3 regions of the Cryobacterium sp. Hh38 genome follow, and region 1 is predicted to be linked to each of the others. Evidence: predicted binding sites of a transcription regulator. Region 1 holds the regulator's gene; each other region holds the start of a gene.
What was found. The regulator HrcA, encoded in region 1, represses chaperone genes, less so after heat shock. The targets are predictions, from matches to a motif close to TTNGCACTCGNNNNNNNCGAGTGCNAA.
Positions count from the first base shown of each region.

Region 2: the regulator HrcA is predicted to act here: its motif matches at 960-986, upstream of groES (co-chaperone GroES).
Region 3: the regulator HrcA is predicted to act here: its motif matches at 823-849, upstream of groL (chaperonin GroEL).

Region 1 is NZ_SOHD01000008.1:103,508-105,774, reverse strand. It holds gene dnaJ (molecular chaperone DnaJ) at 1-461, opposite strand, end outside; gene hrcA (heat-inducible transcriptional repressor HrcA) at 545-1,564, opposite strand; gene E3T41_RS03870 (DUF4870 domain-containing protein) at 1,803-2,267, shown strand, end outside.
Region 2 is NZ_SOHD01000049.1:35,071-37,337, forward strand. It holds gene E3T41_RS17480 (class I SAM-dependent methyltransferase) at 1-933, opposite strand, end outside; gene groES (co-chaperone GroES) at 1,058-1,354, shown strand; gene rarD (EamA family transporter RarD) at 1,476-2,267, shown strand, end outside.
Region 3 is NZ_SOHD01000033.1:81,916-84,182, forward strand. It holds gene E3T41_RS12050 (DUF3048 domain-containing protein) at 1-752, shown strand, start outside; gene groL (chaperonin GroEL) at 893-2,267, shown strand, end outside.

The DNA.
Region 1 (2,267 bases):
ATGTCGCAGGTGATCGGCGCGGTGCCGGGCGCGCAACAGGAGCCCTTGCAGGTCTCACAGACGATCGCCGTGTCGACCTCCAGGTCGCGGTGCGTGCCGAAGATGACCTCGTCGAGGTCGAGGTCGACTCGAATCAGAGCGTCCTGGCCGCGTTCGCGGCGCGAGCGCGGACCACGGCTGCTCCCGCCGCCGCCGAAGAAGGTCTCGAAGATGTCGCCGAAGTTGCCGAAGTTCTGCCCGTCGAAGCCGCCGTTCTGGCCGCCGCCCTGGTCGTACTTCTGGCGCTGCTTGGCGTCGCTCAGCACGTCATAGGCGTGTGTGATGCTCTTGAACCGTTCGGATGCTTCGGCGCCGGGGTTCACGTCGGGGTGCAGCTCGCGGGCGAGGCGACGGTACGCCTTCTTGATTTGGTCGGTGGTTGCGTCGCGGTCAACGCCAAGCGCTTCGTAATGGTCAGCCAAAGGTGGCTCTCCTTGATTTTTTTATGATGGTTGTTCGAAATGGCACAGAGCCTAAATGGCACAGAGCCTAAATGGTACAGATTTCAGGTCTCGCCGAGCAGGCGGGAGAGGTACCGGGCGACGGCGCGTACGGCCGCCATATTGTTGGAATAGTCCATGCGGGTCGGCCCGAGCACGCCCAGCCGGGCCAGGTTGCCGCCTGCGGTATAGCCGCTGGTCAGCACGCTCGCTTCCGGTAGGCCGAAGGCCGCATTCTCCCGGCCGATACTCACCGAAACGCCGTGCTGGTCGGTCTCCATCTCGCCGAACAGCCGCAGCAGCACGACCTGTTCTTCGATGGCTTCGAGTACCGGATAGATGCTGCCGGAGAAGTCGTCTTCGGTGCGCACCAGGTTTGCGGCCCCGGCCATGACGAGCTTCTCCTGACGGTTGGCCCCGACCTGGTCGGCGACGGTGCGCGTGATCAGGTCGACGATCGGCTGCAGCGCCGGCGATCCCGGCCAGACGCTCACGGCGAGGGCAACGCTCGCCTCGGCCATGCCCAGTCCAACGACCGTGACGTTGAGTCGGGCGCGCAGTTCGCCGAGCGTCTGCTCGTCGAATGCTCGCGGCAGGTCGATGACTCGCTGCTCGACCCCGCCGGAATCGGTGATCAGCACCGACAGGATGCGCGTCTCGGTCAGCGGCACTAACTCGATGTGCCGAACCCTGGCGCGGGACAGCGAGGGGTATTGCACGAGCGCGACCTGGTGGGTGAGCTGCGAGAGCAAACGCACGCTGCGCACGAGCACCTCGTCGAGGTCGGCGGAGTGACCCAGGAAAGTTTCAATGGCCTGACGCTGGGCCGGGGTCAGCGGACGCAGGTCGGCCAGGTGGTCGACGAAGACCCGGTACCCCTTATCCGTCGGGATGCGCCCCGAGGAGGTGTGCGGCGCCGCGATGAGCTCTTCTTCTTCGAGCAGGGCCATGTCGTTGCGAATGGTCGCGGCGGAAACACCGAAGGAATGCCGGTCGACGATGGATTTGGAGCCGACGGGTTCGCGGGACGCGACGTAGTCCTGCACGATGACGCGCAGCACATCGAGCCCACGGTCGGAAACCATTTCGCCCGCCTTCCTCTTTTTCCGGTCCAGCTTCAATTAAGCGGATGCCCCGGGTCGGCGCGCGTCAAGCGCACCGGAACGCAGGTTTGCCGGCACGTCGTTGGCACTCGCATCCACTGACTGCCAATACTATCGCGACCGGCCGTGTTCCGGCTGAGCGCACCCATTGCCAGTATCGCGAACCGAGCGTTTAATTACCGCTATACGCTCCCCCCGGAATTCAGTGAAAGGCACGATCATGAGCGATCCACAGGCACAACCTCCCGGTGATTCCAACTACCGTGACCCTAATGCTGGGCAGCCGCCGTATGGCCAGCAGCCCGGTACGGGCAGCCCATACGGCACCCCTACAGCCGCAACCCCACTCTCGGAGGCCGACGACCGACAATGGGCCTCGTTTGCGCACCTCGGCGGCGTCCTGAGCTTTCTTCCGTCGCTGATCATTTGGCTGGTCTTCAAGGACCGCGGCCGCCTCACCAATACCGAAGCGAAGGAGGCGCTCAACTTTCAGATCACCCTCGTGATCGGATACGTCGCGATAAATGTCGTCTCGTTCATCCTGGCGATCGTAACCTTCGGAATCGGCGGCCTGCTCATCGGCCTGACCTGGCTGCTCTGGGTGGCCGGAGTCATCTTTTCGATCATTGGGTTTCTGAAGGCCAAGGACGGCCAGAACTACCGGTATCCGGTCGCGATTCGCCTG
Region 2 (2,267 bases), on a different contig from region 1:
CTCGCTCAGCATGCTGGCCTTCATCGAGCGGGCCAGATCGCCGATCAGTCGCGCCCGAATGACCGCGCCGTCGGGTTCGTAGACGTAGTGACCGAGTTCGCCGACCGGCTCGTCTTCGCTGTCGGCATCGTTGCTCAGCTCCTGCACGCCATCCCGGGTCAGCAGCAACGCCGATCGACGGATGCCCGGGCGGGCGAGAGCGCCGAACCACAGTCCCATCTCCACCAGCTGGCCATCCACCGACACCCACTGGGCCTCCGCGTCGACCGGAATCTGGTCGCGATCATGGCCGGGACCGAGCTTCATGCCGAGCGGCAGCGTCGTTGCCAGCAGGTAGGCGAAGTCGAGGGAGGGGGAGTAATCTTCGGAGCGGGTGAGTCGCTTGGTGTTGCTGTGTCCGCCCGTGCGCCGGGCTGGATCGAGCCAGACCGCGTCGAAATCGGTCAGATCAACCGTCTCGGCGTCGGCCTGCAACGCGGAGGCATTGGGGAACGGGGCCAGGTTGTAGCTCGCAACCGTGGCCGTGACCTCGTCGGCGTCGACGGCCACGACCGGTAGATCCATCGCGGCGAGGGCCATCGCGTCGCCGCCGATGCCGCAGCCGAGGTCGGCGACCCGCGGCGCGCGGCCGAGGGCGGCTCCAAGCCCGGCGAATCGCCCGGCGTGCAGTGCGGCAACCCGCAACCGAGTCGCCTGTTCCAGACCGGCCTCGGTGAACAGCATCCGCTCGGCAAATTCTCCGAACTTGGCCACGGCTTTCGCCCGCAGTCGCGACTGGCTCAACACGGCCGACACGAGCCCGGGGGCGTGCCCGGCCTTGCGCAGCTCGCTCACGAGCTTCAGCACATCACCGTTTGCCTCGTAGGGCGGCAGGGAATCCAGCAGCCGTAAACTCGCGGGGGAGAGCAGCTCAACGAGCTCGGTTCGATCCATTCTGTAACGGTACCAAACGGCCCGATCTGGCACTCACGTTGCGCGAGTGCCAGCATCCCCCCTAAACTTCACTTGGCACTCTCGCTGTGAGTCTGCTAACCCAAGTCTTAGAAAGAGGTCAACCGTGTCGGTCTCCATCAAGCCGCTCGAGGATCGCATCGTCATCAAGCAGGTCGACGCAGAGCAGACCACCGCATCAGGTCTGGTCATTCCTGACACCGCGAAGGAAAAGCCCCAGGAGGGCGAAGTTGTTGCAGTCGGCCCCGGCCGCATTGACGACAACGGCAACCGCGTTCCCCTCGACATCGCCGTCGGCGACAAGGTCATCTACTCCAAGTACGGCGGAACCGAGGTCAAGTTCGGCGGCGATGACCTTCTGGTCCTCTCCGCTCGCGACGTGCTCGCTGTGGTCGTGCGCTAAGTAGGTTTCATCACTACCTAGCCTTCAGACTGAAATTGGTCTTTAGACTGAAACTCCCGGATGGCCTGGCCATTCGGGAGTTTTTGTTTGCGCAGTTAGTGTCTCGGTAGGGAGAATATTTATGACGGATGCCGCCGCACCGGCCGATTCGGCCGCTCGCGCCACCCACCGCACCGGCCTCGTCTTCGGCGGCCTGGCCTACGGCCTCTGGGGCGTGCTGCCGCTCTACTTTCTGCTACTCATCCCCTCCGGCGCCTTCGAAATCGTGGCCTGGCGGGTGCTGTTCTCCCTCGTTTTCTGCGCCCTGATCATTACCGTGACCCGCACCTGGACCGTGCTCGGGCGTGCGTTCAAGCAGCCGCGTCTGGTTTGGACCATGGGCCTGGCCGGTGCGTTCATCTTCGTCAACTGGCAGACCTACGTGATCGCCGCGACCACCGGGCACGTCGTCGAAGCAGCCCTCGGCTACTTCATCAACCCGATCGTCACGGTGCTTCTGGGCGTCTTCGTGCTGCGCGAACGGTTGCGCCGCCTGCAGTGGGTGGCCATCGGCATCAGTTTTATCGCCGTGATCGTGCTGGCGGTCGGCTACGGCTCGCTGCCGTGGATCTCGCTCATCCTCGCGTTCTCCTTCGGCTTCTACGGGCTGATCAAGAAGCGCGTCGGCCCGAACGTCGACGCCGTCACCGGCCTCACCCTCGAAACGGCCTGGCTGGCCCCGGTCGCCATCATTCAGCTTCTGGTCGTTTCCGGCATGTCCGGCCTCACCTTCGGCACCGTCTCCGGCTGGCACACGGCTGGCCTGCTCGCGGCCGGGGTCATTACCGCTGTTCCCCTGCTGCTCTTCGCCGCCGCCGCCCGGCGCCTGCCGCTGACGGTACTCGGACTCATTCAGTTCGTCGCGCCGGTCATT
Region 3 (2,267 bases), on a different contig from region 1:
AACTGGTCGAGGGCGGAATCACCCGCTATGTCGCGGTCTGGCAGTCAAGCATTCCCGATCAGCTCGGACCGGTGCGGTCGATTCGGCCGATGGATCCCGACATTATCGCGCCGTTCGGCGGCCTGGTCGCCTACTCCGGCGGCCAGCAGCGATTCGTCGACGCGATGAATGCGACCGGCCAGATCAGCGCCATCTTCGACTACGACACGAGCGGCTTGTTCTCGCGGTCCTCCGCTACTTCAGCCCCGCACAACGTGATCCTCGCCGCGTCGGAATTCGTCAACCGCAATGCCTCCGTCGCCCCGCCCGCCCAGCAGTACGCCTACGCGTCCACCCTCGCCGCGGCATCCGCTGCCACGGACGGTACGCCGATTTCGGTGATCAACACCAGATTTTCCAACTCCAGCGCCCGCAGCTGGACCTGGAACGCCGAGGCGGCCGCCTACCTGCGCGCTCAGGATGGCGCGCCCGACCTGACCCCCGAGGGGGCCCAGCTCAAGGCCACCAACGTGGTCGTACTGCGGGTCGATGTAACCGTCTCCGACAGTATCCCCAAGACCGAGTTGATCGCCTCCGGTGAAGCGTCAATCTCGTCCGGCGGCAAGACCCTCGCGGCCACCTGGAGCAAGGACGCCCAGACGTCGCCGATCCGCCTCATCGACGCCAACGGAGTGACAATTCGGCTGGCACCGGGCAATACCTGGTTCCAGTTGGTGCCCAACGGCACCGGCTCGGCCGATCTCGTTCCCTGACAGCTGCAGATAGCCCGGCATCACTCCGGATGCTCGCTTGCACTCTCGACCCCAGAGTGCCAGAATCGATCTAGCACTCTCGTCATCCGAGTGCTAACCCCATCATCGTTTGGAACGTCCGGGAGGGACGAGTTACACATATGGCAAAAATCATTGCATTCAATGAAGAGGCCCGTCGTGGGCTTGAGCGCGGCCTGAATATTCTCGCCGACACCGTCAAGGTCACCCTCGGCCCGCGCGGCCGCAACGTCGTTCTGGAGAAGAAGTGGGGCGCCCCCACGATCACCAACGACGGTGTGTCCATCGCCAAGGAGATCGAGCTCGACGACCCGTACGAGAAGATCGGTGCCGAGCTCGTCAAAGAGGTCGCCAAGAAGACGGATGACGTAGCCGGCGACGGAACGACCACCGCAACCGTCCTCGCCCAGGCTCTGGTTCGCGAAGGCCTGCGCAACGTCGCAGCCGGCGCCGACCCGATCAGCCTCAAGCGCGGCATCGAGAAGGCCACGGCAGCTGTCATCGCCGAGCTCATCGCCAGCGCCAAGGAAATCGAAACCAAGGAAGAGATCGCGGCCACGGCTTCCATCTCTGCCGGCGACACCGAAATCGGCGCGATCATTGCCGAGGCCATCGACAAGGTCGGCAAGGAAGGTGTTGTCACCGTTGAGGAGTCGAACACCTTCGGCACCGAACTCGAGCTCACCGAGGGCATGCGCTTCGACAAGGGCTTCCTGTCGGCGTACTTCGTCACCGACCCTGACCGTCAGGAAGCGGTCTTCGAAGACCCCTACATCCTGATCGTCAACTCCAAGGTCTCCAACATCAAGGACCTGCTCCCCATCGTGGACAAGGTCATCCAGACCGGCAAGCAGCTCCTCATCATCGCGGAAGACGTCGACGGCGAGGCCCTGGCCACGCTCGTTGTGAACAAGATCCGTGGCATCTTCAAGTCCGTCGCCGTCAAGGCTCCGGGCTTCGGAGACCGTCGCAAGGCTCAGCTGCAGGACATCGCCATCCTCACCGGTGGACAGGTCATCTCGGAAGAGGTCGGCCTCAAGCTCGAGAACGTCACGCTCGACCTGCTTGGTAACGCCCGCAAGGTCGTCATCACCAAGGACGAGACCACCATCGTTGAGGGTGCCGGCGACGTCGAAGCCATCGCCGGTCGCGTTTCGCAGATTCGCGCCGAGATCGAGAACACCGACAGCGACTACGACCGCGAGAAGCTCCAGGAGCGCCTCGCCAAGCTTGCTGGCGGCGTTGCTGTCATCAAGGCCGGAGCCGCAACGGAGGTTGAGCTCAAGGAGCGCAAGCACCGCATCGAAGATGCAGTGCGTAACGCCAAGGCTGCCGTCGAAGAGGGCATCGTCGCCGGTGGTGGCGTTGCACTGATCCAGGCTGGCAAGACCGCATTCGAGAGCGAAGCAGTTCTCGCTCTCGTCGGCGACGAGGCAACGGGCGCGAACATCGTGCGCGTCGCCATCGACGCTCCGCTCAAGCAGATCGCACTCAACG